One region of the Microbulbifer sp. Q7 genome, then DNA from elsewhere that is predicted to be linked to it. Evidence: predicted binding sites of a transcription regulator. Region 1 holds the regulator's gene; each other region holds the start of a gene.
The links. The regulator sigma-54, encoded in region 1, starts transcription at its own class of promoters, with help from an activator protein. The targets are predictions, from matches to a motif close to TGGCACANNNNTTGCNNT.
Positions count from the first base shown of each region.

Region 2: the regulator sigma-54 is predicted to act here: its motif matches at 4,259-4,276, upstream of AU182_RS06010 (formate/nitrite transporter family protein).
Region 3: the regulator sigma-54 is predicted to act here: its motif matches at 2,356-2,373, upstream of AU182_RS15125 (NarK family nitrate/nitrite MFS transporter).

Region 1 is NZ_LROY01000002.1:1,993,324-2,000,176, forward strand. Features, by position in the region: gene lptC (LPS export ABC transporter periplasmic protein LptC) at 1-402, shown strand, start outside; gene lptA (lipopolysaccharide transport periplasmic protein LptA) at 389-934, shown strand; gene lptB (LPS export ABC transporter ATP-binding protein) at 1,019-1,744, shown strand; gene AU182_RS14055 (RNA polymerase factor sigma-54) at 1,978-3,453, shown strand; gene hpf (ribosome hibernation-promoting factor, HPF/YfiA family) at 3,623-3,916, shown strand; gene ptsN (PTS IIA-like nitrogen regulatory protein PtsN) at 3,971-4,432, shown strand; gene rapZ (RNase adapter RapZ) at 4,530-5,390, shown strand; gene AU182_RS14075 (HPr family phosphocarrier protein) at 5,423-5,692, shown strand; gene mgtE (magnesium transporter) at 5,792-6,853, shown strand, end outside.
Region 2 is NZ_LROY01000002.1:68,626-75,478, forward strand. Features, by position in the region: gene yghU (glutathione-dependent disulfide-bond oxidoreductase) at 1-811, shown strand, start outside; gene cynS (cyanase) at 868-1,317, opposite strand; gene AU182_RS06005 (bifunctional protein-serine/threonine kinase/phosphatase) at 1,361-3,142, opposite strand; gene AU182_RS06010 (formate/nitrite transporter family protein) at 3,185-4,024, opposite strand; gene AU182_RS06015 (nitrate- and nitrite sensing domain-containing protein) at 4,546-5,904, shown strand; gene AU182_RS06020 (hypothetical protein) at 5,942-6,187, opposite strand; gene AU182_RS06025 (hypothetical protein) at 6,153-6,710, opposite strand; gene AU182_RS06030 (YqjD family protein) at 6,825-6,853, opposite strand, start outside.
Region 3 is NZ_LROY01000002.1:2,291,013-2,297,865, forward strand. Features, by position in the region: gene AU182_RS16690 (hypothetical protein) at 182-358, shown strand; gene AU182_RS15115 (ANTAR domain-containing response regulator) at 366-968, shown strand; gene AU182_RS15120 (CmpA/NrtA family ABC transporter substrate-binding protein) at 1,044-2,117, shown strand; gene AU182_RS15125 (NarK family nitrate/nitrite MFS transporter) at 2,556-4,034, shown strand; gene AU182_RS15130 (bifunctional protein-serine/threonine kinase/phosphatase) at 4,131-5,852, shown strand; gene nirB (nitrite reductase large subunit NirB) at 6,255-6,853, shown strand, end outside.

The DNA of each region.
Region 1 (6,853 bases):
GATGTGAACGGCAACCTCGCTTATGAAGTCGATGCCGAGCGCGTCACTTTTTTCCAGTTTGCCCGACGCGACCGGGCAGATCTCACTGAGCCGCGCATGATGTTTTACCAGGGTGAAGACTCCCGCTGGCGCACGGAATCGCGCTCTGGTGTCGCCTACAACAATGGGCAAAGGGTCGTACTGAAGGGGGATGTCTCCATCAAGGAGCTGCCGGGGCCAGGTATTACCCTGCGGACACCGAAAATCGAAATCAGGCCTCGCGAAGAATTCGCCGAGACTGACAAAGTTGTTACCATTACCGACGGCCCCAACCTCACAACCGGCAAGGGCCTCCGCGCCGATCTAAAACAAGACAAGGTGGAAATTCTGTCCGATGTGGAAAGCCGCTATGAAGTCCGCTAATACCGCCCGCACACTGCTCGCAACCACGTTGGCGGCGGTGGTCGCGCTGGCCAGCCTGCAGGCGCAGGCTCTACCCAATGATCGCCAGCAGCCTGTGAAAGTATCCGCCGACAACCTGGAGGCCAACCGCAGCAAAAACCTCTCGGTCTATAGCGGCAATGTGGTCATTACTCAGGGCTCCCTACAGATCCGCGCAGACCGGGTCGAGGTACACGGCAATGCCAGCGGCGAAATCCGCAAGGTGGTCGCCGTCGGCACCCCTGCCCATTTCCAGCAGCAAGTGGAAGAAAGCACCAGCCCGGTCAAGGCGCGCGCCCGGCGAATTGAATTTCTGGTGAGCACCGATGCCCTGCAGCTGACCGGTGAAGCCTTCGTCGACCGGGACGGCAACACCCTCTCCGCCGAGCGCATCGATTACGACCTCAATAGCGAGCAGATGCAGGCCCAGGGCCAATCGGAGAAGAAGCGCGTGGAAATGATCTGGAAGCCCGAAGCGCAGCCCGCCCCCAAACCGGTCGAAGACGGCCAGTAGGCCATCCGCCCCATGGGGCCAGCGCCTGCAGAACTCACCAGACAGATGTGGCCATTGCCACTGCACTAGATACCGGAATTCGCCATGCCGACGCTCAAAGCGTTACATCTCGCCAAGCAGTACAAAAAACGCAAAGTCGTTCAGGATGTGTCCGTGAGCGTATCCAGCGGGCAGGTGGTGGGCCTGCTGGGCCCCAATGGTGCCGGCAAGACCACGTGTTTCTACATGATCGCCGGCCTGGTCCAGGCGGATGCCGGCCAGGTCATGATCGACGACGAAGATATCACCGGTCTTTCCATGCACGGCCGCGCCCGCAAGGGCATTGGCTACCTGCCTCAGGAAGCATCGGTATTCCGCCGCCTGACCGTGGCGGACAACATTCTCGCCATTCTCGAAACCCGCAAGGACCTCAACCGTAGCCAGCGTATGGCGCAACTTGAGGCCCTGCTGGAGGAATTCCACATCACCCACATCCGCGACAGCCTGGGGATGGCGCTGTCCGGCGGCGAGCGCCGTCGCGTTGAAATTGCGCGGGCCCTGGCGACCAACCCCGCCTTTGTCCTGCTGGATGAACCCTTTGCCGGTGTCGACCCCATCTCGGTCAACGATATCAAGCAAATTATCCGCCATCTGCGGGACCGCGGTATCGGCGTACTGATTACCGACCACAATGTGCGCGAAACCCTGGATATCTGCGAGACCGCATTTATCGTCAGCGAGGGGCATATCATCGCCCACGGTGACCCAAGAGACGTGGCAGAAAACAAACAGGTGAAAGATGTCTATCTGGGACACGAATTCACCATTTAAGCGGTTTGCTAGGGGTTCATCTGCCCCGCGCCCCATTCTGTAGGCCGCTATCACACACAGCAACCTTGTGACCGGATCCACAAAAATTTTCGGCATGCTTATTGCTTAAGCTGCCTCTTGTGTTCCGATTTGCCGCAAGGTAGTCTGCAGGAAATGAGCTTTACGCCGCCGTATCAAGCATCAAATCTGCTGCGGCGGGCCAACGCCAGAATTTTCTGCCGGCAAACCCCCATATGAAGCAGTCACTCCAGTTAAAACTCGGCACACAGCTGACAATGACACCGCAATTGCAACAGGCGATCCGCCTGCTGCAATTGTCGACGCTGGATCTGCAACAGGAAATCCAGTCCGCCCTAGACAGCAACCCCCTGCTGGAATCCGACTTCGACGAACACGCCGGCGAATCCCATCAGGACCAGAACACCCCCGCGCAATCCGAAACCAAAGAGCCGGAAACCCGTGCGCAGGAAGCTGCCCGAGAGACGCAAAGCGAGTCTACGGCCGAGGGTGACTGGAACAGCGAAATCCCGGACGACCTGCCAGTCGATACCCGCTGGGACGACATTTACACCGGCGGTAGCTACAGCGGTGGCGATGGCGATGAGTACGCGCTGGAACAGCGCAACGCGGCCTCCGAAAGCCTGCAGGACCACCTGCTTTGGCAGTTAAACCTGACCCCGCTGACGGATATCGACAAGCTGATCGGCGAAACCCTGATCGACGCCATTGCCCCCAACGGTTTCCTCGACGCGGACCTCGACGAGGTGGCCGCAACCTTCGAGGTGGAGGCCGACGAGGTGCTGACCGTACTGAAAACCATTCAGCAGCTGGAACCCGCGGGCTGTGGCGCCCGCGACCTGCGCGAGAGCCTGCTATTGCAATTGCGCCAGTTGCCGGAGGAGACACCGTGGATCACCGAGGCCCTGCTGGTAGTGAGCCAGCACCTCGACCTGCTGGGCAAGCGGGACTTCCGCCAGCTGACCCGCCGCACGCGGCTCAACGAGTCACAGCTAGGCGAGGTCATGCGACTGATCCAGACCCTCACCCCGTATCCAGGGGAAGCCTTCGGCGGTGAAGAACCCCAGTATGTGGTGCCCGATGTGATCGTCAGCCGCAAGCACAATCGCTGGGTGGTCGAGCTCAACCCGGAAACCACCCCCAAGCTGCGTATCAATGACACCTATGCCTCACTGATCAAACGCGCCGACAATTCCAGTGACAACAATTACCTGCGCGACAACCTCCAGGAAGCACGCTGGTTCCTGAAAAGCCTGCAAAGCCGCCACGAGACACTGCTCAAGGTAGCCAGCTGCATTGTGGAAAAACAGCAGGGCTTCTTTGAGCTGGGGCCGGAGGGTATGAAACCCATGGTACTGGCGAACATTGCCGAGACCATCGGCATGCACGAGTCGACCATTTCCCGGGTAACCACCCAGAAGTACATGCTCACGCCCCGCGGCGTCTTCGAGCTGAAATACTTCTTCTCCAGCCATGTGAGCACCGACTCCGGGGAGGATGCCTCATCCACCGCCATCCGCGCCCTGATCCGTAAGCTGATTGATGCCGAACAGCCACGCAAACCGCTGTCAGACAACAAAATCACCCAGGAACTGGACTCCCAGGGTATTAAAGTCGCGCGGCGCACGGTCGCCAAGTACCGAGAATCCATGGGTATTCCCTCGTCCAGCGAGAGAAAGCGACTGGTTTAACTGCAGCAGTCACTGATTGCGGGAATTTCCTTCGTCGCCTGCACACTTTCTGTACAACCAATGGCTATACATTGAGTGTATCCTTCCATTCTGGCGCACTTCCTAGTAGGGTTGCCGCCCTGTGCGGGGGTCCAGCCAGATTTGTGTTGCACCCGATGAGGAGAAATCCATGCAGATCAATATCAGTGGCCACCATGTAGACGTTACTCCGGCCATTCGCGATTACTGCCAGACCAAACTGGACAAGCTCTCCCGCCACAATGACCTGATTACCAATACTCAGGTCATCCTTTCCGTCGACAAACTGATCCAGAAAGCCGAGGCACGGGTTCACGTGAACGGCAACAAGGATATTTTTGCCGATTCGGAATCTGAGGACATGTACGCAGCGATCGATTCGCTGACTGACAAACTCGACCGGCAACTGCTGAAACACAAAGAGAAGTTGCGCAGTCACCGCTAGTCGTAACACAACCAGGTTACCGGCTGGCCTGCACCGCTAGATCATCAGTACGTTATGACATTGGAAGCATTACTCTCTCCCCGCCTGAGCCTTTGCCATCTGGCGGGGAGCAGCAAAAAAAAGCTGTTACTCAACATCGCCCAGGCGATTTCAGAGCAACATCCCGATCTGGACTCTGACACGATCTTCAACCAGCTGGTCGCCCGGGAGCGCCTCGGCTCTACCGGTATCGGCGAGGGTGTCGCCATTCCTCACTGTCGCCTGCCCGGTTGTGCGGGCCCGATCGGCGTACTCTGCACCACATCCCCGGCGGTGGACTTCGATGCCATCGACCGCCAACCGGTGGACTTGCTGTTTGCCCTGTTGGTACCCGAAGACTCGGACCAGGAGCACCTGGACACCCTCGCCGAAATTGCTGCCCTGTTCAGCGACAGCCGCGTACGTGAAAAGCTGCGCGCGGCCACCACCAGCGACGAACTATACGCACTGGCCATCAACAGCGCTGCCGCGGCATAATAGGCCGCGAATGCCGGCGACAGCCCGTTGCCGGTGCCGCTCAAGTTAGCCACTCTGGCCGCATACTGCGCCGGATTCAGCAAGGAGTGCGTGTTCTATGCGACTGGTCATAATCAGCGGCCGCTCGGGCTCCGGAAAGAGCTCCGCGCTGCAACTGCTGGAAGATGTTGGCTTCAATTGCATCGACAACCTCCCGGCCAGCCTGCTGCCCGAACTCATCCGCCGAGTCGCCGAGCAACCCTCCCAAGAAAACACCCAGCTGGCGCTTGGCATCGACGCCCGCAACCTGTGGCACGATGTGCGTCAGGCTCCCAAGGTCATCAACGACCTGCGCGACAGCGGCATCGATTGCGACGTCATCTACCTGGATGCGCGCTCGCCGGTACTGGTGCAACGATTCAGCGAGACCCGCCGCAAACACCCCCTGAGCGACAGCCACACCCACCTGCTTGAAGCGCTCAATCGCGAGAAGGAGCTGCTGGCACCGCTCGCGTCCATGGCCGACCTGGTCATTGATACCAGCAGCCTCAGCCTGCACCAGCTGCGCGACCAGATGAAATCCCGGGTCGTGGGCAAAGACTCGCCCGGCATGGCCATCCTGTTCCAGTCCTTTGGTTTCAAGCACGGTGTGCCCGTCGATGCAGACCTGGTGTTTGACCTGCGCTGCCTGCCCAACCCCTACTGGATACCGGAACTGCGCAACAAAACCGGCATGGACCCGGAAGTGGCCGAATTCCTGCAGTCTCACCAGGAGACCAGGGATATGCAGCGAGACATCACCCAGTTCCTGGAACGCTGGCTACCCAGTTATCAGCAAAGCAACCGCAGCTATACCTCGGTATCAATCGGTTGCACTGGCGGCCGCCACCGCTCGGTGTACATGGTGGAGCAGCTGGCCAAAGCCTTTGCCGGGATTTTCGAGAATATCCAGGTTCGACACCGCGAACAGCAAAAATGAGCCCGGGCCGGAGCATACGATAGATACCCACCATGCAAAAAAGCCGCATCACCATTATCAATAAACTGGGGCTACACGCGCGCGCCGCGAGCAAGTTTGCCCAGACCAGCGCGCGCTTTTCCTCTGAAGTGAAAGTGCACTGCCAGGGCAAGGCCGTGGACGGCAAAAGCGTGATGGCACTCATGCTGCTTGCCGCGGGCAAAGGCGTGGAGCTGGAACTGGAAATCTGCGGCCGCGATGAAGATGCGGCGCACGAGGCCATCTGCCTGCTGATTAACGACCGCTTTGGTGAGGGCGAATAAAAAGGCGCCTGCCGCCCCCCTTTCTACCCTTATAATGCCGGCCCTCGCAGTACCCCCCAACAAGCAGGTGTTTACGTGCCCAAGCCCTCCAACGCCGACATCTCATTCCGCGCTCAGAACCAGCTCGGTGCGCTGTATGCGGCGCTGGACAGTGGCACCGGGCGGGAAGTGCAGCGCATGCTGTCCTCACTCTCCCCGCAAAGCATCGCCCAGCTGCTCGAGAGCTCGCCGCCGCGCATCCGCCAGGTACTGTGGAAACTGATCGACCGCGAGGTCGAGGGCGAGGTACTGCAGGAGCTGCCGGACGAGGTACAGAGCCAGATTCTCTCGACCATGGACACCGAGGAAATGGTGGCCGTGATGGAGGGCCTAGATGCGGACGATGTGGCAGACATCCTCCAGCAATTACCCGAACGGGTGATGGCGGAAGTACTCTCTGCCATGAGCGAGCACGACCGCCAGCGGGTGGAAGACGTCCTCGCTTACGACGAGGAAACCGCCGGCGGCCTGATGGACACGGAAATTGTCTCCGTGCGCCCCAACCTGCACCTCGATGTGGTGCTGCGCTACCTGCGCCGCCACGAGCAGCTGCCCGAATCCACCGACAACCTGTTTGTGGTCAACCGCAAAGACCGCTTTATCGGCCTGCTGCCACTGACCAAACTACTGACCACAGATCCCTCCGTCACCGTACGTGAAATCATGATCACCGACGTGGACCCCATTCCCGCCGATATGCCGGACGACGAAGTGGCTCGCCTGTTTACCAAATACGACTGGATTACCGCGCCGGTGGTGGACGAGGAAAATCGCCTGCTGGGGCGGATCACCATCGACGACGTGGTCGATGTGATCCGGGAGGACGCCGACCACTCGCTGATGAGCCTGGCGGGCCTCGACGAGGAAGAGGACACCTTCGCACCGGTAAAACGCACCGCGCCCCGTCGCGCAATCTGGCTCGGCATCAACCTGCTCACCGCCCTGCTCGCTTCCTGGGTCATCAACCTGTTTCAGGACACCATCGACAAGGTGGTGGCCCTCGCCGTACTGATGCCGATTGTCGCCAGTATGGGCGGTGTCGCCGGCAGCCAGACCCTCACGGTCATCATTCGCGGCATGGCCCTTGGCCAGGTCGGGCGCAGTAACCTGAGCTGGCTCCTG
Region 2 (6,853 bases), 1.9 Mb from region 1:
CAACATCAATCGCCCCATTGCCGGCCCCACCCACGACAAAGAGCTGCCGGTGGGCAAGCACCCCATGCAGCTGTATTCCCTCGCTACCCCCAACGGGGTCAAAGTTACCCTCATGCTCGAGGAGCTGCTGGCGCTTGGCTTCGAGGGCGCCGAATACGATGCGCATCTGATCCGCATTACCGAGGGGGATCAGTTCGGCAGTGGCTTCGTCGATATCAATCCCAACTCAAAAATTCCCGCGCTGGTGGACCACAGTACCAATCCGCCGATTCGCGTATTTGAGTCCGGTTCTATCCTGCTGTACCTGGCAGAAAAATTCGGGGCGTTTCTACCGCACACCCCAGAACAGCGCACCGAAACACTCAACTGGCTGTTCTGGCAGATGGGCGCCGCGCCCTATCTCGGTGGCGGGTTCGGCCACTTCTACGCCTACGCGCCGGAAAAATACGAGTACCCCATCAATCGCTTCACCATGGAGGTAAAGCGTCAGCTGGATGTGCTCGACCGGCAGCTGGCAGAGCATCCGTTTGTTGCGGGCAAGGAATACACCATTGCCGATATGGCGATCTGGCCCTGGTATGGCGCGGTGGTAAAAAACAAAGCGTATGATGCGGCGGAGTTTCTGGAAGCCCACACCTATAAACACGTAAACCGCTGGGTGGACGAGATTGGCGAGCGTCCTGCGGTCAAGCGGGGAAGCATGGTGAATCGGACCTGGGGTGACCCAGCCGGGCAGCTACATGAACGGCACGACGCCAGCGATTTTGATCTGCGCACACAGGACAAAATCGGCGATGAAAATGGCGAGTAACCTTTGAGGCTCCAGGCGTCGAGGGCGGACAGAAGCCCGCCTTCGATGCCAGTTACTCAATAGGTTTTGTAGGGCAGGAACTTGCCAGACATCACCATGTGTACCCGGTCCCCTTTCGGGTCTTCCTCGCGCTGGATATCCATGGAAAAGTCGATGGCGCTCATGATGCCATCGCCAAACTCTTCGTGAATCAATTCTTTGATCGTGCTGCCGTACACATTCACCAGTTCATACAGACGGTAGATCAGTGGGTCGGTGGGTACGGCAGTGGGCAGTGAGCCCTTGTAGGGCGCTATCTGCAGCCAGGCCGTGGCTTCGTCGCTCAGGTCAAACAGCTCCCCGACCACATCGGCCTGGGCTTTGGTCAGGGTCATCTGCCCGAGACAGGCGGCGGTAGTCCACTCCTTGGATTGGCCGATGGCATCGGCGACCTGACTCCATTTAAGTTCTTTACGCACTTTGGCGGAGAGAATCATCGCGGTGACTTGTTCGCGGTTACTGATCATGGGTTGCTCCTGTTTAGGGTCGAACGGGTGAGGGAAACTCTGTTCAGGTGGTTGTGCCGATGATGCTCAGCAGGTACACAATAATCAGCAGTAGAATGCCGCTGACCGACTGCCAGAAACGCACCGGATAGCGCTCCATCAACGGCGGGCGAGTGGCATGGATGTATTCCGGGTTCGGGTGCCGCAGCTCGCGCACAAATTCCGAAAGGGCTTCGTGGCGTCGCAGCGGGTTTATTTGCAGTGCTTTTTTCAGGGCGGAATCGATCCAGGCGGGAATTTCCCGGGATTCGCTCAGAACACTGCGGTAGCGCAACTTGTGTTGCGCGGCCTGGGTGGTGCAGCGCGCCACCCGGGTGCCGTAGGGAAATTCGCCAGATAGCAGGTGATAGGTCAGCACTGCCAGAGAAAAAAGGTCCGAGCGCGGGGTGCCCAGGTCGCCAAGAAAATACTCCGGTGCGCTGTACAGGGCGGTGCCGAGAATCTGCGGGCTGGTTTCCCCGGCGTTTGCCGCAATACCCTCTGCCGCAATACCTTCCGGAAAATTCATCAGGTAACTTGCCGCAATACCGCTGACCTGGGCCGAGCCCAGGTCGATCAGCGTGACGGTGCCTGCGCTGCTGATCATGATGTTTTCTGGCCGCACATCCTGGTGCAGGATTTCCGCCCGATGCAGCGCCTGCAGGCCTTTGGCCACCTGTTCCACGATGCCGCGCACGGTTTCCAGATCGGGGTTGGGGTTGTCGGTCATCCACTGGCGCAGGTTCTGACCTTCGGCCAGCTCCATGGCGGTATACAGATAGGTGCGGGGGCGATGGGTGGCTGCTGCATGGATCACGTGCACGCTGTTCACGCGACGGGCCACCCACTCTTCCATCAACAGCCTTTCCAGATAGGCGGGATCGTCTGACAGGTCGATGGACGGGGTTTTCAGTACCACACGGGTATCGCTCGCCTGGTCGTACGCCAGGTAGACGTGGCTTCGGCTACTGGCATGTATCTCGCGCTCAATGCGGTAGCCGTCGAAGGCGTCACCGCTTTTTAACAGCGGCGGGAGAGGTAGCTTCTCTACCTGTTCGGTCAATTGTGGCGTGGCCTCAGGTAGCTCGGCGACACGCACTAATTGCACCGTCAGGTTATCCGTGCTGCCGTTGGCCAGGGCCTTGTCGACCAGGGTCCTGGCGATATCGCTGAGGTCGCTGTCACGCTGCTCCAGGTGTCCGGCCAACTCGGCCTGCGAGAGGGATTCGTGCACCCCATCGGTGGTAAGGATATAGACATCGCCCACTTCCAGTGTCAGTCGCCGGTAATCCGCCTCCACCTGTGGTGCAACCCCGAGGGCGCGGCTGAGATAGCTGCGTTGTTCGCCCACCCACTGGCGATGGTCGTGGGTGAGTTGCTCCAGGGAGCCGCGGCGCAGACGGTAAATGCGCGAGTCACCAATATGGAACAGGTGGGCCTCCCCACCCTTGAAAATTGCGCTGCTGAACGTACACACATACCCCTTGTCTTTATCGTACCGGTAGGGGCTTTGTCGGGTCTGGTCATAGAGCCAGGCATTGGTGGCCTTCAATACCTGCGCCACAGCACTTTGTACGCTCCAGCCGTCGGACGTGCAGTAGTAGTCGTCGAGAAAACTTTTTACCGCAGTCTCGCTGGCAATGGCGCTGACCGTGCTTGAGCTGATGCCATCGGCGATCGCCAATGCGGCGCCTTTCAGCCCCAGTTGCGGCTCAGGCGGAAAGCGTATGCCACAGCTGTCCTGATTTTCCGCTTTGAGGCCGGCGCTGCTGTACTGACCGATGTCGAGTTGCAGAGTGTTGTTCATAGAATAAAAGAGCCCCGCAGGTGCGGGGCTTGTGGGCTAGGTTCAGGCGAGCGCCGGGTTTGCGTCAGCCGCGGTCAGCTGGCGTTTCGGTGCGGTTTTGTAGTGTGTGCTGTACAGGGTCAGGCCGGTAAACGCGAGGCCGCCAACGAGGTTGCCCAGTGCGGTGGGGATTTCATTCCAGATCAGATAATCCATCACCGAAAAATCGCCGCCCATCATGATTGCGGTGGGGAACAGGAACATGTTCACCACAGAGTGCTCGAAGGCCATAAAGAAGAACAGCATGATCGGCATCCACATGGCGATCACCTTGCCGCTGACGTTGGTCGATACCATCGCCCCAACCACGCCCATGGACACCATCCAGTTACACAGCATGCCGCGCACGAAGATGGTGAACCAGCCGGCGGCTCCGTACTCGGCGTAGCCGAGAGTACGCGCTTCACCGATGGAGGAAAGCTTGGCACCCACCGCACCCGGCTCGGTGTTAAAGCCCATGGTGAAAACAAAAGCCATCATCACCGCTACGGTAAGCGCACCGGCAAAGTTGCCCACGAAAACCAGCCCCCAGTTGCGCAGAATTCCGCCCCAGGTAACACCCGGTCGTTTGTCGAGCCATGCCAGCGGCGCGAGTACAAAGACCCCGGTGAGCAGGTCAAAGCCCATCAGGTAAAGCATGCAAAAACCTACCGGGAACAGGATCGAGCCGACAAGATGGGAGCCAGTAGTCACCGCCACGGTTACCGCGAATACCGCAGCCAGTGCCAGGATGGCACCCGCCATATAGGCGCGTACCAGAGTGTCACGGGTGGACATGTAAATTTTGGACTCCCCCGCGTCGACCATTTTGGTCACGAATTCGTTGGGAACGAGATAAGCCATAGTTGTCACCTTTGAAAGTTTGAGAACCGGTTGTCCATCTGTGCTGGAAATGGGTATCTGCGTAAGAGGCGTACTGTCCAAAGCAGCGTTTGCCGGGCACAAAAAAAGCGCCCACACAGACCAGCCTTAGCCGGAACGTGATGGACGCCTTTATCCAGAATATTCGTTATGTCACGGGCGGAAGCCCTGCAGGGTTTGCGCAACCTGTCGCGCCAGAACCCTACGCTTACGCTTGAAGCAAGTTCGGTGCCAACGTTTATGGATCGATAAAAAACGGGTGAAAATAATTTCTCACCAAGACATGCATCACCACGCTGCTACCGCGATGCACGATTGTGGTGCAAGCGATCGTGGCATGGTGTATTTCGGGTCGTGAGATTGGCAGCCAGAGTCCGCGAAACCTGAGTGAAGTCTCAGCAAAACATCGTTCACGAATGGAATATTTATTGCTGACTAATAAGTGGTTAGACCATCGCTGGCGCCGAGCCCGCGGATTATCACTCTTTGTTAAAAGTGCCTCTATGCCCAATCACAGTGAAGACGCAGAGAAATTCCTGCTCGCCGCCAAGCGTTCCGAGATCCAGGCGTTGGAGCGACTGGCGAGTAGTTGTGAACTGGTGACCACCGTATCGGACCTGGTTCACCAGCTGCAGCGGGAGCGCGGTATCAGCAATATCTACCTGGTGTCCTCCGGGCATCGGTTTGCGGCCCTGCGCAGGGAGCAGATTCGGGAGGGCACCCGCAGTGCGGATACCTTCCGCCAGCTGTTGCACGACCAGTACCTGCAGAGTGACCGTTGCAGTAGTCCACGGGACATGCGCCTGTTGAACAGTATCGCTTATTCATTGCATGGCCTGGATGAGCTTGAAGAGCTGCGACGTCACATCGATGCATTTGAAGTAAACGCCCTGGGGTCCACGGATGCCTATTGCCGGTTGATTGCCGGATTACTTTCGGTGGTGTTTGAGGCCGCCGACGTTGCGGATGATCCGGAGGTGACTCGGCTGCTGGTGGCACTGTTTAACTTCATGCAGGCCAAGGAATTTGCGGGACAGGAGCGGGCCTGGGGTGCCATCGGATTTGCCGGTAGCCGGTTCGACGAAAAGCTGCATTTGCGTCTTGAACAGTTACAGGATTGTCAGCGGCGGAGCCTGGAGGTTTTTCTGGAGTTTGCCGGAGAAACCGAAGAATCCAGCTGGCAGGAAATTGTGGACAGTGAGGCGTCGCGGGATCTGAATCGGCTGCGCCGGGTGATTGCAGGACTGAAAAACGGCGAGCCCATCTCGCCGGAGGTGAGCGAAGTCTGGTATCAGCTGGCCACAGCGCGTATTGATGCCATGCATGGTGTTGAAGACGCGATGGCCGCCCGTCTGTTGCAGGTGAGTCGCCAGCGGGTGGCGGATGCGCAATCGGAATTGGGGCATCATCGCGCGCAACTACAGAAAATGAAATCTTCTGACTGGGGGCGCGTACCGGCGCTGGCGGTGTTGTTCGACCCCGAAGTGCCCGGGCTCTATGGGCGCGCGGAGACCGCAGCAGTGCCGGCCCTGAATGGGCAGAACCTGACGCATTCCCTGTACGACCTGATTCGCTCACAGGTTGCGCATATTCAGAGAGTGAACGAAGAACTGGAGGAAACCCGCCGGGCCCTGACGGAGCGCAAGTTGATCGAGCGGGCCAAGGGCGTACTGATGCGCAGCCTGCGACTGAGTGAGGACGATGCGTACCGGACTATGCAACAGCGCGCGATGGAAATGAATCTCAGGCTTGCGGACGTGGCGCAAAAAATTATTGAGATCGGGAGCCAGCGTAGTGCCACGAACCCCGACGGCGGCAGCGCGCGGCCCAGGTCGACGGCGGGAGACGGCAAACCACTTTGACCGCATTGCCCATAGGAGCCATCGCCGGTGGCGGCCGTCAGAATGCCCGCAGTGTGAGATACCAGTTAATCAGCGTATGTGGTGCGGGAGTGTTGAAAAAACGCTGCAGAACATAGCCGCCCGCAAATGCAGCGCCCATGGCGACGGGCAGGGGAATTCTTCGGGTTTGCGTCAGCGCTTGAGCGCGTTGCTGCTGCAGCAGGGATACCGCACTTTGGCGCTGTAATTCCATTTCTTCCCGGCAGTGTTCAATCTGTCTGTTTAAAGAGCGCAGTGACATCATTCAGTGCCTCACTTGCCTGCTTTTTACTTTCTTCAAAGCCGAGCATCCCGCGCAGGCGGTTGATCGATAGCAGCAATCCGGAAAAAACCAGCAACTGGGTCAGGAAGAAAATCCCGAAACCAATATAGATAGACTGGAAAAAGTAATAGCCGAGTAATCCCAGACCTGCGCACAGGCTTACGATCAACGCAACGGCGAGAAAAAATAGAAACAGCAGTAAAACGACAATGCGCTTTCCTGCGCTCAGGGTGCGCTGGAACTCCAGCTGTACTAGGCGGGTGAAGTTTTCCGACCAGGCGGTGGCCAGTGTCATGGTCGCTTCGGCCCGTTGTACCAGGGCATCGATTTCGGATTTAATGGCAGAGAGTGACTCACCGACTTCAGACTCTTTCTCATGGCGTGCCCGGCTGCTGGTTTCTGCAGCCGGGTCAGGGGATTGCTGAACGCCTTCCGTGCTCGTGGTCGATGCAGCGCCGCTGTTAGCGGCATCCTGTCTCTGTTCCGGTTTTTCTGATCCGGCCATGCAGTGATCCCCAGAATCGCCAGTAAGTTACTGCCAGTAAGTGACTACTAGTGGCCTTTTAAGGCCCGCGTCCGAACATTCTGGACGTTGTGGTTACCTTGGCTATTTTTTCGGTTACTTCAAAATCTTCGCAATCAACCAGC
Region 3 (6,853 bases), 300 kb from region 1:
GCAAAGCTCGCTGGCAAGATTTGACGCCCTGCGTGCTGCTGCGCGCCAGCCGCTAGAACGAGCAGACCTAGAATGCTTTTCACGCCGAGTGAGACTTCAGCGACCAGCTCTCACTCCACTATCTCTATATTATTACGCTGGCGGCTCAGTCGTTGTTTCTGGCATCAAGCTTGCAGCAACTTTGCATAAATTCTATAGCGATCGCGCCAGCCAAGAGTACGGCAACGAACTCGACCTGGTCGCGACCTATGCCATAACAAAAAATATCGGCCTGCTCGCCAAGTACGCCACCTACGATGCCGATACGTTCAGCACCGATACGGACAAATTTTGGCTGCAGTTCGAACTGAAGTTTTGACCAAGCGATGACGACCACACCTGTATCAGCATCTGTCAGTATCTTGCTGGTTGATGACCAGACCGAACGCGCCGCCATGGTGGCCGCGCAGCTCACCGCTGCCGGCTACAACCTGCTGGCGCAACTCTCCAGTGCCGAAGGCCTGCTATTCCAGGTCGAGAAGCACCGTCCGGACATCGTCCTGATCGATATCGAATCCCCAGACCGGGATATTCTCGAAAGCCTTTCCGTAATCAACCAGCACAACCCAACACCGGTGGCGATGTTCTCCGCCCGTGGCGGTGCTGAGTTTATTACCAGCGCAGTCGAGGCCGGCGTCAGCGCTTATATGGCAGAGGGGCTTTCGGCGGAGCGCGTGGCACCGGCCATCGAGATCGCCATGGCCCAGTTCCGCAGCTACCAGCAGCTGCGGCAGTCTCTGCAGCGTACCCAGCAGCAGCTGGATGAACGCAAAATTATCGAGCGCGCCAAGGGACTACTGATGGCGCGCAAGAATATCAGTGAGCAGGCGGCTCACCAGACCCTGCGCACCCTGGCCATGAATAGCAACTCCACCATGCGCAATGTGGCAGAACAAATCGTCGCCCATTTACAGGCGCCCGTTCGATAACGCAGGAAGCAAGACAGCGTCCCAGAAAGTGCCGGAACCCAGCGCAAAAATTTTGAGATTACCGAGAGTACAACCGTGAGCAGCCTGCAAGCCGAAAAGCCTAACCTGAAACTCCTATACCTGCGCCTCACCGACAGCGCGCCGCTTATCATTGCCCGCGAACTGGGCCTGTTTGAACGCTATGGCCTGAAGGTCGAGCTGCAGCGGGAAACCTCCTGGGCTACATTGCGCGACAAATTGATCGGTGGTGCCGCCGATGCCGCCGCCATGCTGGCACCGATGCCACTGACCCTGAAACAGACCCTGCCGAACTGCGAGGAAGAGCTGCTCAGTGGCCTGATCCTGAGCTGTAACGGCAATGGCATTACCCTCTCGAAAACCCTTTACGATCGTCTTCAACCGGCAACCGATGACGCTGCGGGCACCGGCGCCGCACTCAGCGCGTTCATCCGCGCTCGCGCCGAAAGCGAAACCCCACTGACCTTTGCCAGCGTCTACCCCTTTTCCAGCCACACCCTGCAACTGCGCCATTGGCTGAGCAGCGCCGGCATCAACCCGGATACCGACGTACGCCTGCTGGTTCTGCCACCGGAACAGATGGTGGATCATTTGCGCCGCGGCGATATCGACGGTTTCTGTGTAGGTGAACCCTGGAACACCATCGCCGTGCAGGAGGGTATCGGCGTGATTGCCACACCGAACAATGCCATGATGCCGGCGATGCCGGAAAAGGTGCTGGCGGTTACCCGCAGCTGGCACCAAACCAACCCGGCCACACATCTCGCGCTGCGCGCGGCGCTACTGGAAGCCTGCGGCTGGTTGAGCGATCGCAGCCAGCGCCGCGATGCCGTGGGTATCCTGGCACGACCTGAGTACCTGGATCTGCCGGAGGAAACTATCGCCCTGTCGCTGAACGACCAACTACTGCGTCGGCAGGATCGCGTACCCACGGAAAACACCGGCTGGCACCTCTTCGCCCACCCCCAGTCCGACCACGGACGCCCTACCGACAAGAAAGCGCGCGAATTGCTAATCCTGTGCAATGACATTGCCCCGGTCGACACCGATACCACACAACTATTTCAGGCAGATCTGTACCAGCAGACCCTGGACTTCATTCGACACCGCCACATCCGTGTCGCCACTTAGGCATACAGGGCTGCGGGAGCGTTAACCAGCCCCTCGCGCACGCACGCCTCCGGTGCACTCCCGCCCACCGGAGGCCCAAAACACCCCAAAACGGGGCGCCAGAAAAGTCCGCTGCACCATCACCGTGGCCGATCAGCGCCCTTCCGATTCCCCTCAGCACCACTTCTTCAGCGCGATGCGCCAAAGTTTTGCGCTGCCACGCACCAGAATTGAATCCATGCACGAATATCAGGCAGGGTGGCACAAATATTGAATTACTTACTGCAACACAGCGCGTGAGGTCAGCCCGGTTTACCCCGGGCTGCCATTGCGATACGGACAGCGAAGTCCACCGGCGGCAGCCAGGTTGCCCCGTGGGCTTTTTTTATGCCCGCAATTTGGGACGGTTGCCACGATGACGACAGGCTGACTCAGAACATCGACTAACGGGATAAAAGTATGTCCAGCGATTCTTTAAATCTGTTTTCCTTTAAAGGAAAGATCCGGGTGCTACATCTGACCTGGATCGCGTTCTTTATTACGTTCTTTGCCTGGTTCAACCACGCACCACTGTTGATGTCGATCGCCGACAGCCTGTCACTCACCTCCGATCAGGTAAAGACTCTGCTGATTCTGAACGTGGGGCTGACCATCCCGGCGCGGGTCATCATCGGTATGCTGACCGATAAATACGGGCCGCGTCTGACCTACTCCCTGCTGCTGGCCATCGGCAGTATCCCCTGCTTTATCTTCGCACTGGCAGACAGCTTTGCCGCCGCCGCCATTGGCCGCTTCCTGCTGGGCTTTATCGGTGCAGGCTTTGTTATTGGTATCCGCATGGTGTCCGAGTGGTTTCCGGCCAAACAACTGGGTGCGGCAGAAGGCATTTACGGCGGCTGGGGCAACTTTGGTTCCGCGGCCGCGGCCATGAGCCTGCCGACCATCGCACTATTGTTTGGTGGCGACACTCCAGGACAAGAGGGCTGGCGTTATGCCATCGGTCTCACCGGTGTGATTGCGCTGGTATACAGTGTGATCTACTACCGCTCAGTAACCGACACCCCCAAGGGCGGAACCTATTTCAAACCGAAGAAGATCGGCGGCATGGAAGTGTCCAGCCCTTCGGACTTCGTGCTGCTGCTGATCATGAAAGTGCCGATGTACGCAGCACTGGCGCTACTCACCTGGAAGCTCTCTCCACATGGAGTCGGCATTCTGGCGCAGCCGGTGGCGGTTGTAATTTATGTGGCACTGGCAGCACTGTATGTGTTTGATGCGAAGAAGTGTTACGACATCAATAAAGAGCTCTTCGTGCAGCTGCCGGAGCCGATTCACCGCTACAAGTTCAAGCAGGTGGCGGTTTTGAACATTCTGTACTTCGCGACCTTTGGCTCTGAACTTGCGGTAATTTCGATGTTACCGCTATTTTTCTCGGAGACCTTTACTCTGGATCCGGTGAAGGCGGGCCTGCTGGCTTCGGCTTATGCGTTTATGAACCTGATGTCTCGCCCGGCGGGCGGCCTGATCAGCGACCGGTTCGGGCGCAAGAGCACGTTGCTGATCCTGACAGCTGGTCTGGCGCTGGGTTACCTGACCATGAGCATGATCGATAGCGAGTGGCCGCTGTATCTGGCGGTGGCTGCGGCGATGGCATGCTCGTTCTTCGTGCAGTCGGGTGAGGGCGCGGTGTTTGCGGTGGTACCGCTGATCAAGCGTCGCCTGACCGGGCAGATTGCGGGAATGACCGGGGCTTACGGCAATGTAGGCGCGGTGTTTTACCTCACGGTATTGAGCATGGTTTCGTACGAGACCTTCTTCTTGGTAATTGCCGGCACTGCGGTACTCGGCTTTGTCACACTGTTGTTCCTGGAGGAGCCGGAAGGTCAGATGGCAGAGGTCATGCCGGATGGTAGTGTTTCTCTGATTGACGTTGCTTAATTTAAATTCCCGGGCAGCCGTTAACAGGTTCCCGGGCCCACTCCATCACTTACTATTGCCGGCACCAATTTGAACACCACCTGCGAAACCATCACTGTGCCCGATTCCGACCTACAGGCTTCCAATTCCGAAAACCTCGAGTTCGCGACGGCCACTGAGTGCGGCCAGCGCGCTTACAACGACGACGCGGTTGCGGTCTACCGGGCCACAGGCAGTGATCGGCGTTACCGCGGTTCACTGGTGGCGATTGCGGATGGCGTTGGCAGTGCCGAGGCCGGGGGTGCAGCGGCGCGGGCGGCGGTGAGCGGATTTATTTCCGACTATTACAGTACGCCGGACTCCTGGTCGGTGAAGCAGGCGGCTGCGCGGGTCTTGCATGCGCTCAATAGCTGGCTGTATCGCCAGAGCGGCGGTGCCGATGAGGTGCAGCGGGGCTGGCTGACGACCTTTTCGGCGGTGGTGCTGAAGGGAGCCACGGCGCATCTGATCCATATTGGCGACTCGCGTATTTACCGGTTGCGGGATGGCAAGCTGGAGTGCCTGACACAGGATCACAGTCGCACCCTGGGACCGGGGCGGACGTTCTTAAGCCGGGCGCTGGGCATGGATGCGCATATCGAGGTGGATTACCGGCAGGAGTCGCTGGAACCGGCCGACCTGTTTTGTGTGACGACGGATGGAATTCACGACTTCTTGCCCCACAGGCAGTTCGCCCATCTGCTCACTGAACATCAACTACAAGCGGCGCAGCCATTGCTGGCGGCTGCGCTGGATAACGGTAGCGAGGACAATCTGAGCCTGGCGTTGTGCCGGGTGAATGTCGTGGACTCACTGGAGGCGGAGGATGTGATACTGGCGACGAGCCAGCTGCCCTTTCCGCCACCGTTGCAGCCGGGCAACAAGATCGACGGCTACGAGGTACTGCAGGAGCTGCATGCGAGCAGCCGCAGCTATTTGTACCTGGTGCGGGATATGACATCCCACGCGCTGCGCGCTTTGAAAGCACCGTCAGAAAACTTTAGTGATGACCCAGCCTATATAGAGCGGTTCATTGCTGAGGAATGGACTGGGCGCCGGCTCGAGCACCCGGCCATTGTAAAGGTGTTTCCGCCACGCAAGGAACGCAAGTTCCTCTATCACGTCCTGGAGTATGTAGATGGACAGAATCTGCGGCAGTGGATGCAGCTGAACCCGGAGCCACCACTGGATCACGTACGTAACCTGATTGAGCAATTGGTGAGCGCACTGCGCCGTCTGCAGCGGCTGGAGATCGTGCACGGGGACCTGAAGCCAGAAAATATCATGTTGGATTCTTCCGGCCGCCTGAAGCTAATCGACCTGGGCGGCGCCAATGCGGCTGGCTTGGAGGAATTATTGCGCTACCAAGGCAGCGCGCCACCGGGCAGCAAAAATTACTGTGCACCGGAATATTTCTGTGGGGATGCGGCCAGCCACCGATCGGATATTTTTTCTCTCGGGGTCATTGCCTATGAGCTACTGACCGGTCATTACCCCTATAAGGAACGTTTCGGCAGCAGTCACTATCAATTGAAGAGTTACGCCAGCCTGAAGTATCTGAGTGCGCGCAAGCACCGGAATGATATTCCAGACTGGATCGACGGCGCCCTGCGCCGTGCCTGCGCACCCGACCCCAAAACACGCTACCCGGCGCTGTCCGAGTTCGTACACGATCTCCGCACGCCGAACAAGCGCTTCAATACCGCCGACAAGCCGCCACTAATGGAGCGCAATCCATTGCTGTTCTGGCAAATTGTCGCCGCGCTGGCGATTTTTTCGCATCTTTTATATTTCCTGTAGGCGCCATATAAAAAACCTTAAGCAACGCAGCGCTTTATTCAGGCAACTTGTCCGCCCCAGAGCCACGTAATACCTGTCGCTACATCACAGGAGCCTGCATCACAGAAATCCCGCCCGCACTTCTTTGAGGCAAAACCCCATCTGACGCACCACTTTATTGCAGCTCATATGCCCTGGTCATCGCCAAACCGCATCAACACTGTGGATGTGCGGGTTTTTGGCGGCGGAAGAAATTGGCACAGAGATTGAATACCAATAGTCACAATCCGAAATTCTTTTAGCAAGGCAACGGCGCCTACCACTCTTCGACAGAAGAGGGGACGCCCGTGAGCCTCTCGCGCCCCAGGCCCTCCCCCAGCGCTTCACTTCTGTCGAACGATTCAGGCACAAACGGCAGAGATTATGGTTAAGCAAAAAATCGTCGTCATCGGCAACGGCATGGTGGGTCACCACTTCCTGGAACAACTGGCAAACCGTCCCGAACGGGAACTGTTTGACGTACTCGTTTTCTGCGCCGAACCCCGTCCCGCCTACGACCGGGTTCACCTCTCCGAGTACTTCGGCGGTCGCACCGCCGACGACCTGGCCATGGGCAAGGTGGAGCAGTACCGCGAATGGGGCTACGATCTGCGCCTGAACGATGCAGCCGTCAGCATCGATCGCGAAAATAAAATCGTGACTTCCGCTAGCGGTGCTTCCGCAGCGTACGACCACCTGGTTCTGGCCACCGGCTCCTACCCCTTTGTGCCGCCAATTCCCGGCCACAAGCATGACAAGTGCTTCGTTTACCGTACCATTGAAGACCTCGACAACATCCAGGCCGCCGCCAAAGACGGCAAGGTGGGCGTGGTTGTGGGCGGTGGCCTGCTGGGTCTGGAAGCGGCCAACGCACTCAAGCAGCTGGGTTTGGAAGCCCACGTGGTGGAGTTCGCCCCGGGCCTGATGTCCGTGCAGCTGGACGAAGGCGGCTCCAAACTGCTGCGCGAAAAGATCCAGGCGCT